2 regions of the Geobacillus sp. FSL K6-0789 genome follow, and region 1 is predicted to be linked to the other one. Evidence: predicted binding sites of a transcription regulator. Region 1 holds the regulator's gene; the other holds the start of a gene.
What was found. The regulator Rex, encoded in region 1, represses fermentation and respiration genes when NADH is low (regulators of the CRP and FNR family bind a similar motif). The targets are predictions, from matches to a motif close to TTGTGAAATATTTCACAA.
Positions count from the first base shown of each region.

Region 1 (5,379 bases):
TTCGCGCAAAATTAAGTATTCTTTTCCGTCGTATTTTACTTCCGTGCCGGCGTATTTCGAGAAAATGATGCGGTCGCCGACTTCAACTTCCGGCGCAACGCGTTGGCCGTTGTCAAGCACGCGGCCTGCACCGACAGCGACAACGCGGCCTTCTTGCGGCTTTTCTTTCGCCGTATCCGGCAGCACGATGCCGCTAGCCGTTTTTTCTTCAGTTTCCACGACTTCAATGACAATGCGATCGCCTAATGGCTTCAACACGGGAAACAACCTCCTTAACGATAGTTTTCGCCGTTCTTATTAGCACTCATCATTATTGAGTGCTAACACACTTATAATATTAATGAACTCTTCTCCGTTTTGCAAGTAGGAAATACAAAAAAATAACTGTTTTTCTTTCATGCGCGAAGATAAGGAGAAAATGGGATAACAAGCTGTCAGGCCCCAGATCAATCGGCGCACAAAATCCATTTTCATTATTGCACATTTCTAACATCAATAAACAACGCTAGGCAATTTTTTTGTGGCGGCCGCGCCAACCACGGCCGGCGCGCTTTTCTTATCATTTCGCCGAACATGTGCTACAATACGGATATATTTGAAATAAAGGGGTAAAACGATTTGAAGCGCCGTTACTGGTATGTCATCATCACCTATATCGCCATGCAGCTGTCTTCCTTTGTCGGTGTGCCGCTCCTTCGCTCCCTCGGCGTCGGCCAAGGCGCGCAAACACGTCTCGAAGCAGCGAAAATTGCCTCCGGCTATTGGGCGGTCATCAGCTTTTTATTGGCTTTTGCCATCATTTTATGGCTGCTGCGCGGCGACCGCGATGAACGGACAATGCGGCGGCTGCCGCTCGCCTCGTCATGGATGTGGGCGATCTCGGGCGTCTTTTTGGCGCTTGCCGCGCAAAGCGTTGCCGCCAACATCGAATGGCGTCTATTGGGCATTGAGCCGGGCTCGGAAAACACAAGGCAAATCATCGACATCATCCGCCTGACGCCATTGCTCGTCGTCGTCACGTCGGTCATCGGCCCGGTTTTGGAGGAACTCATCTTCCGCAAAATCATTTTTGGCTCGCTTTATGAAAAATACAACTTTTGGTTGGCAGCGCTGGCCAGCTCGCTTCTGTTTGCTCTCGCCCACATGGAGCCGGAGCATTTGCTTTTGTACACATCCATGGGGATGGTGTTCGCCTTTTTATACGCCAAAACCGGACGCATTTTCGTGCCGATGTTCGCCCATGTAGCAATGAACACGTTTGTCGTTGCCGTTCAAATTTTGTTGGCTGATGAATTGGAAAACATGATGCGCCAAGCGGAACTGCCGCTGGCCATTTGGAGGATTTGGCTATGACGCGCCATCCGCGGCTGTTTTCTGTTCCGTATTTCATCTTGGGCTTCCTGTTTACGTATTTGGCGATCGAAAGCGTTCATGAAACGATTTGGAACGTCTCAACCATCGCGTTGGCGGCGCTGGCCGCTTTTGATTTCGGCACCGCCTTTCGCTTGTTCTTCACACCGAGACAATAAAACCCTCCCCATTGGGGGAGGGTTTTTGCCTGGCGCCGTATGAACCGTCCTCTTGATGCTGCCCTCAATATGGATCGCCGCTTCCTTCCTCCGCCGCTAATTGCGCCTTTCGATAGCCGATTTTGGCAACCCAGATGCTCCCCTCATACAAAAGCGTCAGTGGAATCATGACGATCACTTGCGACAACACATCCGGCGGCGTAATGGCGGCCGCTAAAATAAGCAGCGCCAAATACGCATACTTGCGGATGCGAACAAGAAGCTGCGGCGTAATAAGCCCTAAGCGGGTGAAAAACAGGACAACAATCGGCAGCTGAAACACGATGCCAAACGGCAGCACGAGCTGCAGCAAAAACTGAAAATATTCATTAATGCCGATCATCTGTTGAATGCCGAGCCGTTCCGCCAGCTGATTCATAAACCGGACGACAAATGGAAACAAGACGAAATACGCAAAACCAACCCCGGCTAAAAATAGAATGATCGATGCTGGAATGTAGCTGAGCGTTGCTTTCCGCTCTTTTTCATACAGCCCCGGACTGACAAACGCCCAAATTTGATACAACAGCACCGGAGCAGTCAGTACAGCGGCGATGACAAAGGCAAACTGAAAATACACTTTAATCGGATCGGTGAGGCGGAACGCGTTCATCGTCAGCTGTTTCGCTTCCGCAGTGTGCTGCAAATACACAATGACGTCATCGACAAAAAAGAAGCTGGCTACAAGCGCCGCAACGAAAAAGAGAAGCACGATGATCAGCCGTTTCCGCAGCTCTCCGAGGTGTTCATACACGGACATTTCTTTGTCATTCATCGTTTCCCCATCCTGCCTTGTCATCGGTCGGTTTTCGTTTCTTCGTCATCAGCGAGCCCTTTTGTGGCGTCTTTAAACTCGCGAAGCGACTGGCCGAACGACCGCCCCAACTCCGGCAGCTTTTTCGTGCCAAACAGCAACAAAATGACAAGAACGAGCAACAAATATTTCATGTGTTGTTCTCTCCTTTTTACGATGGCGATGGATAGTTTTTCAAAAAATAGACGAGCGACTGCAGCTCAATGGCTAAATCGATATGATGGACACGAATATGGTTCGGCACGTTCAACCGCGCCGGAGTAAAGTTTAAAATGCCTTTAATTCCTTGCGCGACAAGGCGGTCGGTCAGCGCTTGAGCCGCGGCGGCCGGCACGGTTAAAATCGCGATCGGAATGTCGCCGCGAAGCCGCTCCTCCAGCTCATCGAGATGATAGACCGGCACCCCGCCGACTGTCGTTCCGACCTTCCGTTCATCGACATCAAACGCCATGACAATTTTCGTGTTGTTATTTTTCGAAAAGTTGTAGTTTAAAAAGGCGGTGCCTAAATTGCCGACGCCAAACAAGGCGACTTCGGTCACCTCATCCTCTTCAAGCGTCTGGCGGAAAAACGACAACAAATAATTGACATTATACCCGTATCCCTTTTTGCCAAGCGCGCCAAAATACGAAAAGTCGCGGCGAATTGTCGCCGGATCGACTTTCACCGCCTCGCTCAGCTCGGCGGAGGACACGCGCTGCTTCCCTGAGGCATGTAAATTTTTCAAAAACCGATAGTATAACGGCAGACGCTTGGCAGTCGCCTGCGGGATTTTCGGTTGTTCGTTGCTCATCGTTTCATCCCCCAGCTAATCGGTTTTCCGTCGATAATGGCCGGACTTCCCGCCCGTTTTTTCGACCAAATACGTTGGACCGATCGTCATTCCTTTATCGAGCGATTTGCACATGTCGTACACAGTCAATGCGCATACCGAAGCCGCCGTCAGCGCTTCCATCTCCACTCCTGTGCTCCCTTTCGTTTTGACCGTCACGGTAATCACAAGTTTATACGCTTCCGCCTCTTTTTCCCAAGCAAAGGCAATATCGACGCCTTTTAACATAAGCGGATGGCACATCGGAATAAGATCGGCCGTTTTTTTCGCCGCCATGACCCCGGCCACCTGGGCTACCGCCAGCACATCACCTTTCTCAATGGCATTGTTCGTCATCTTTTCGTAAATCTCTTCATTGACGGTGACGCTCGTTCTCGCCACCGCTATCCTGATCGTATCTTCCTTGTTCGTAATGTCGACCATTTTCGCCCGGCCTTGTTCATTGAAATGCGTAAACGATGACAAGACAATCTCCTCCATTTATCACTATACACCATTTTTCGTTATCTGTCTTTGACCGTTTTCGCGACTTACGTTAAACTATTCGCGAGGTGACGGACATGATCATTTTGCAAGTGAATGGAATCACGAAATATTTTGGCGCTGACCTTATTTTATCGAATATAAAACTAGAAATACAGTCCCGCGCCCGCATTGCTCTTGTCGGCCGCAACGGCGCAGGCAAATCGACGCTGCTGAAGATCATCGCCGGCGAACTTTCTTCCGACAGCGGTGAAATCATCAAGCCAAGCCATATCAAAATCGGCTATTTGGCGCAAAACAGCGGGCTCGACTCGTCACGCTCCATTTGGGACGAGATGCTGGACGTATTCGCGCCGCTCCGGGCGATCGAAGCGCAGCTAGCAGAGCTCGGCGCCCAGCTTGGCGACCCGGATCTGCTCGCCGATCCGTCCCGCTACGAAAAAACGCTTCAAGCGTATGACAACTTGCAAGAGCAATACAAAGAACAAGGGGGCTATCAGTATGAAGCCGACATCCGCTCTGTTTTGCACGGGCTGCAATTTTCGTCATACGATTACCAAACAACGCCCGTTTCCTCGCTAAGCGGCGGACAGCGGACGCGGCTCGCCCTTGGAAAACTGCTGTTGGCCAAGCCGGACTTGCTTATTTTAGACGAGCCGACGAACCATTTGGACCTCGATACGCTCACATGGCTCGAGCAATATTTACAGGCATACCCCGGCGCCGTTCTGCTCGTTTCCCATGACCGCTACTTTTTGGACAAAGTCGTCACCGAAGTGTACGAGCTGTCCAACGCGACGCTTAAGCGGTATAGCGGCAATTACAGCCGCTATTTGGAGCTTCGGGCCGAGCAATACGAACAAGAGCTAAAACGATACGAAAAGCAACAGGAGGAAATCGCCCGCCTCGAAGACTTCATCCGGCGCAACATCGCCCGCGCCTCGACAACGAAACGGGCGCAAAGCCGGCGAAAGCAGCTCGAAAAAATGGAGCGGCTTGAACGCCCGGCCGGAGATGAAAAATCAGCTTCTTTTTCTTTTGCGATTGAGCGGCCGAGCGGCCATGAGGTGCTCACCGCAGAGCAATTGACCGCCGGCTATCGCGAAGGCGCACCGGTCATCCGCCAAATCAGCTTTCGCATAACACGGGGGGAGAGTGTCGCCTTGGTCGGACCAAACGGCATCGGCAAGTCGACATTGTTGAAGACGATCGCCGGAAAGCTCCCAGTCCAATCCGGAAAGCTCCGGTACGGTGCAAATGTGAAAATCGGCTATTACGACCAAAACCAGGCGGAACTGTCGACAAACAAACGAGTGCTCGACGAGTTGTGGGACGCCTACCCGGACAAAACCGAAAAAGAAATTCGCACCGTGCTCGGCAACTTTTTGTTTTCCGGCGACGACGTCTTAAAACCGGTTTCCGCCTTAAGCGGCGGAGAGAAAGCACGCCTGGCGCTCGCCAAACTCATGCTGCAAAAAGCCAACGTTCTCTTGTTGGATGAACCGACCAACCATCTCGACCTTGACAGCAAAGAGATGCTCGAGCAGGCGCTTGTCGACTATCCGGGAACGATCTTGTTCGTCTCCCACGACCGCTATTTCATTAATCGCATCGCGACAAAGCTGTTTGAACTCTCGGGCGATGGGCTTGTCGAATATTTAGGAGACTATGACTATTACGTG
Region 1 is NZ_CP151966.1:255,681-261,059, reverse strand. It holds gene groES (co-chaperone GroES) at 1-258, opposite strand, end outside; gene NSQ51_RS01445 (type II CAAX endopeptidase family protein) at 619-1,353, shown strand; gene NSQ51_RS01440 (YdiK family protein) at 1,350-1,529, shown strand; gene tatC (twin-arginine translocase subunit TatC) at 1,594-2,343, opposite strand; gene tatA (twin-arginine translocase TatA/TatE family subunit) at 2,364-2,516, opposite strand; gene NSQ51_RS01425 (redox-sensing transcriptional repressor Rex) at 2,534-3,175, opposite strand; gene moaC (cyclic pyranopterin monophosphate synthase MoaC) at 3,191-3,679, opposite strand; gene NSQ51_RS01415 (ABC-F family ATP-binding cassette domain-containing protein) at 3,775-5,379, shown strand, end outside.

Region 2 (5,379 bases), 1.4 Mb from region 1:
TGTATTGCCTGTCTTTTTACCGTATACGACGTTTGATGTAATCGTTAAAATCGATAACGTATGTTTTGAATCGCGATACGTTTTATGTTTTTTCAATTTCGTCATAAAGCGTTCGACTAAATCAACCGCAATTTGGTCGACGCGATCATCGTTATTTCCGTATTTCGGGAAGTCGCCTTCAATTTCAAAATCAACAGCAATGCCGTTTTCATCGCGAATCGGTTTTACTTTTGCATATTTGATCGCGCTTAACGAATCGGCGACAACCGATAGCCCGGCAATACCAGTTGCCATTGTGCGCAAAACGTGGGTATCATGAAGCGCCATTTCAATGCGTTCGTAACAATATTTGTCGTGCATGTAATGGATGACATTGAGTGTATTAATATAAAGTTCGGCAAGCCATTCAAGCACTTGATCGAATTTACGCATTACTTCGCCATAATCTAAATATTCGGATGTAATTGGCGCAAATTCAGGACCAACTTGAATTTTTAATTTTTCATCGACGCCGCCGTTAATCGCATATAACAATGCTTTCGCGAGGTTGGCGCGCGCTCCGAAAAATTGCATTTGTTTACCGATTCGCATCGCCGATACGCAGCAGGCAATTCCGTAATCATCGCCAAATTCAACGCGCATTAAGTCGTCGTTTTCATATTGAATCGAGCTTGTTTTAATCGACATTTTCGCGCAATATTCTTTGAACGCTTCCGGTAATTGTTTCGACCAAAGTACGGTTAAGTTTGGTTCTGGCGCAGGTCCTAAGTTATCTAACGTATGAAGGAAACGGAACGAGTTTTTCGTTACTAACGGACGACCGTCGATAGCGACTCCGCCAATTGATTCTGTTACCCATGTCGGGTCGCCGCTAAATAGTTCGTTATATTCCGGCGTTCTTGCGAATTTGACAAGGCGCAATTTCATCACAAAATGGTCGACAAGCTCTTGCGCTTCTTTTTCTGTTAGTGTACCTTCTTGTAGGTCGCGTTCGATATAAATATCTAAGAAGGTGGAAACGCGCCCTAAGCTCATCGCTGCGCCGTTTTGTTCTTTAATGGCGGCGAGATAAGCGAAATAGAGCCATTGGAATGCTTCATGCGCGTTTCGCGCTGGTTTGGAAATGTCGTAACCGTAGCTTAATGCCATTTGTTTCAATTCGTTTAACGCGCGAATTTGTTCAGCAATTTCCTCGCGAAGGCGGATAATGTCTTCCGTCATCGTTCTTGCGCCGGTGTTTTTCAAATCCTTTTGTTTTTCTTCAATCAGACGATCGACACCGTATAATGCTACACGGCGATAGTCGCCAATAATGCGGCCGCGTCCGTACGCGTCTGGAAGACCGGTGATGATTCCTGCTTTGCGCGCTAATCTCATTTCTTCGGTGTAAACGTCAAATACACCTTGGTTATGCGTTTTTCGGTATTCCGTAAAGATTTTTTTCACTTCGTCGCTTATTTTGTAGCCGTATGCTTCACATGATTGCTGCGCCATGCGGATGCCGCCGAACGGCATTAATGCGCGCTTAAACGGTTTATCCGTTTGAAAGCCAACGATTTTTTCCAAGTCTTTGTTTAAATAACCTGGTCTGTGGGAAGTGATGGTGGAAACAATGGATGTGTCCATATCAAGAACGCCGCCTTTTTCGCGTTCTTGCTTCGACAATTCCATCACTTGTTCCCAAAGTTTTTTCGTTGCTTCGGTCGGTCCTTCTAAAAACGATTCATCCCCATAGTAAACGGTTACGTTTTTTAAAATAAAGTCACGGACGTCAATGGACTTTTTCCATTTAGACCCTTTAAAATTTCGCCACGGGTCTAATACAGCAACAGCTTGTTTCATAACAGATCCCCTCCCAATTGTTCAGAACAATCATATATAACAGATCTCATCTCTATGATACTATATTTTTGGATGCTTAGAATCATCTATTATTGAATAGTTTGTGAAATGTTGAACAATTTTAATTTAAAGACAGTGAAAAAAGAAGAAATGACAACCAATGAACATGAAGAAGGATGTAAAAATAAAAAATCTCCATCCCTTGTTATAAATCGGGAGGTCAGATCGGCGGTCCGCCATCGGTCCGCCTTTTTGCCAAGCGCTCCATCCTTTCCTCCCCCGCCCTTGTCACCGCTTCGGAAACTGAAACGATAATTTCTTCTCGTTTTCATCCCAGACAAGGATGGCGTCAAACGTTTTTTCGCCTTTTTTAAACCCTTTGATGACATTCGTTTTCCCTTGCGCCAGCAGTTTTTTCACATTGGCCGCCGAAATCGATTTGCCGAGAATGCGTTTGGAGATCGTAAACGGGCATTTTGTTTTCGCGTACTGGTCGCAGCCGTACAACGTTCCTTTGTCGACGACGGTCCCGCCGCAAAGCGGGCACGGTCCAAGCTTCTCGCCCATCGTTTTTTTCTTCCTTGTCCGTTGGATCGAGGCGGTGTCAACCCCTCTGAAATTCCAATTCGGCGCAGCGGCGATGGCGTCAGCGACCACTTTTTGCGCCAACTTTTTCACCTGTTCCATAAAGGCAGCGGGAGAGGCGCTCCCTTCGCCGATTTCGCTTAAGCGCTGCTCCCATTTCGCCGTCATTTCCGGCGAGGCGAGAATCGTGCCGCCGAGCGCCTCGATCAATACTTTCGCCTTGTCGGTCGCATATACGAGGTTGTTTTTCACTTCAATATACTTCCGCTCTTTCAGCATGGTAATGATCGCCGCCCTTGTTGCTTCCGTGCCGAGCCCTTCCGTTTTGGCGAGCACTTTTTCCAGTTCCTCATCGTCCAAAAATTTTCCCGCCGTTTTCATCAAGGTGATGAGTTCGCCTTCTGTATACCGTTTCGGCGGCTCGGTCTTCCCTTCTTTCACCTTGACAGCGGCCGCTTCCCCCGCCTCCCCTCGCTCAAGGAGAGGCAGCGCAGCATCTTTCTCCTCCTCATGCGGACGGATGACGGCGCGCCATCCTTCCTCGACGACTTGTCTTCCTTTCGAAACAAAGCGGGCCCGGCCGTCAACGAGCGTTGTGACGGTCGTATAATCGATGACCGCCGCCTGATGGTGGGCGGCAATTAGGCGGCGGACGACCAAATCGTACACCTTCCGTTCGTCGGCTGACAGCTTCTCGGGATCCACCACTTGCTCGGTCGGGATAATGGCGTAATGGTCCGTCACCTTTTTCTCGTTTACATAACGTTTATTCTGTAAAATCGACGGCTGCGGCAGCGGAAAATACGAAGCGTACGCCGGAAACGAGGACAGCTTTTGCAAAATGGCGGGAAACGTTTCCGCTTCCCCTTTCGTCACATGCATCGAATCGGAACGAGGATACGAAACGATCCCTTTTTGGTAGAGCGATTGCAGCACATCAAGCGTCTTTTTCGGCGAGAAGCGGTACAACTTGTTCGCTGTCGCTTGCAGCGTCGATAAGTTGAACAACAGCGGCGGCTGATACGTTTTCCGCTCTGTGTGGACGTCGGCGACTTCCGCCCGTTTTCCTTGGCAAAAGGCAGCGATCTTTTTCGCCATCTCCTCGTCCCCAAGACGCGTTTGGCCGTTTTTATCCGTCCATTTTCCTTCATAACGCTTGTCGCCAATGACAAACGAGGCGACGACTTCCCAAAACGGTTCAGGGCGGAACTGCTCAATTTCCCGCTCACGCCGGACGATCAGCGCCAATGTCGGCGTCTGCACGCGCCCGACGGAAAACACATCGTTCATCCCGCGCTCCTTCAGCAAGAGGCTGTACACGCGCGAGGCGTTCATGCCGACGAGCCAATCCGCGCAGGCGCGGGCGTACGCTTCCTCATAGAGCGGGCGCGTCGTCCGTTCATCAAGCAGGCGGCGGAACCCTTCCTCGATCGCCTTCGGAGTCAAGGACGACAGCCAAAGCCGCTTCATCGGCTTGTTCACGCCGCTTAGGCGGATGAGGTTGCGCACAATGAGCTCCCCTTCGCGCCCCGCGTCGCCGGCATGGATGATTTCCGTCACTTCCGGCTTTCGCAGCAATTCTTTCACAACCTTGAACTGTTTCGCCTTCGCTTTTTCGATCTCATACTCAAACCGTTCCGGGATGATCGGCAACGTGCCGAGCGTCCACCGCTTCCACTCCGGCCGATACCGCTCCGGCGGGGCGAGCTGGAACAAATGCCCGATCGCCCATGTCATATACGCCCCGTCGGGAAACAAGTCATTCGGCAAAATTTCGATATAGCCTTGCCGTTTTTTCGTCCGAAAAATCGAGGCGAGCGTCGCCCCTTGGTCCGGCTTTTCCGCGATAATGACCTTCATCGTCCTCTCCCCTTACGGCACATCATGCCCCATGGAGCTTTGTAAGATAGCGAACCATTGCTCGCGGGAAAGCGGAAGCGACAACGCCCGCACCGCCCGCTCGATGCGTTCTTGTTTCCCCGAGCCGACAATCGGCATCATCCGCGCTGGATGAACGAGAAGCCACGCGTACAACACTTCGTCGATCGTCTCAGCGCCCACCTCACCCCGCACTTGTTCAAGCGTCCCGCGCAACCGCACCGCCCGGTCATCGTCAGCGGAAAAAATCGCCCCGCCGGTGAGCGGCGACCATACCATTGGCGGAATGCGCTTCTCAAGGCAAAGGTCAACGGTGCCGTCTTCAAGATTTTCCAACCGATACGCCGATACTTCGATTTGGTTGGTCACGAGCGGAAACGGCAAATACGACTGAAGCATTTCCCACTGCAAACGTTTAAAGTTGGAAACGCCAAAATAGCGCACTTTTCCATCCTTCTTGAGTTGGAGAAACGCCTCGGCCACCTCTTCCGGGTTCATAAACGGATCCGGGCGGTGGATAAGCAATACATCAATATAATCGGTATGGAAGTGTCGAAGGGATTGCTCAACCGAAGCGATGATATGATTTTTGCTTGTATCGTATAATTTCATCCCGTACTTCGATGGCAGCTTGATGCCGCATTTCGTCACGATCTCGATCTGACCGCGCAAGCTTGGCTTTAACGCCAGTGCTTCGCCAAAGCGCGATTCACACGTATAGTCGCCGTAAATATCAGCATGGTCAAACGTCGTAATGCCGCGCTCAAGACAAAATTCAATGAGCCCGAGCAGCTGCTCGCGCGAATAGCCCCAGTCCGCAAGCCGCCAACAGCCGTGAATGAGGCGGGAAAACGTCAAATCGTCCGCCAACCGAATTCGTTCCATTGATTGTCTCCCTTTCTTTATTTTTGGCTAAAATCGTTCCGCTTGCGCATACTACCAACAAGAGGAAAAAACGGAAAGGACGTGATGATATGAAGCGCTGGCTTCTTGGGCTCGCCGCTGTGCTTCTTTTCGCCTCCCCATGGCCGGCATCAGCCGCCGAAACCGCATACGAATGGAACCTAGCCGACA
Region 2 is NZ_CP151966.1:1,670,150-1,675,528, reverse strand. It holds gene pflB (formate C-acetyltransferase) at 1-1,842, opposite strand, end outside; gene NSQ51_RS08695 (DNA topoisomerase III) at 2,131-4,287, opposite strand; gene NSQ51_RS08690 (aldo/keto reductase family oxidoreductase) at 4,300-5,190, opposite strand; gene pepF (oligoendopeptidase F) at 5,280-5,379, shown strand, end outside.
Region 2: a site for Rex is predicted at 1,944-1,961, ahead of pflB (formate C-acetyltransferase). Genes of this name have one in related genera too.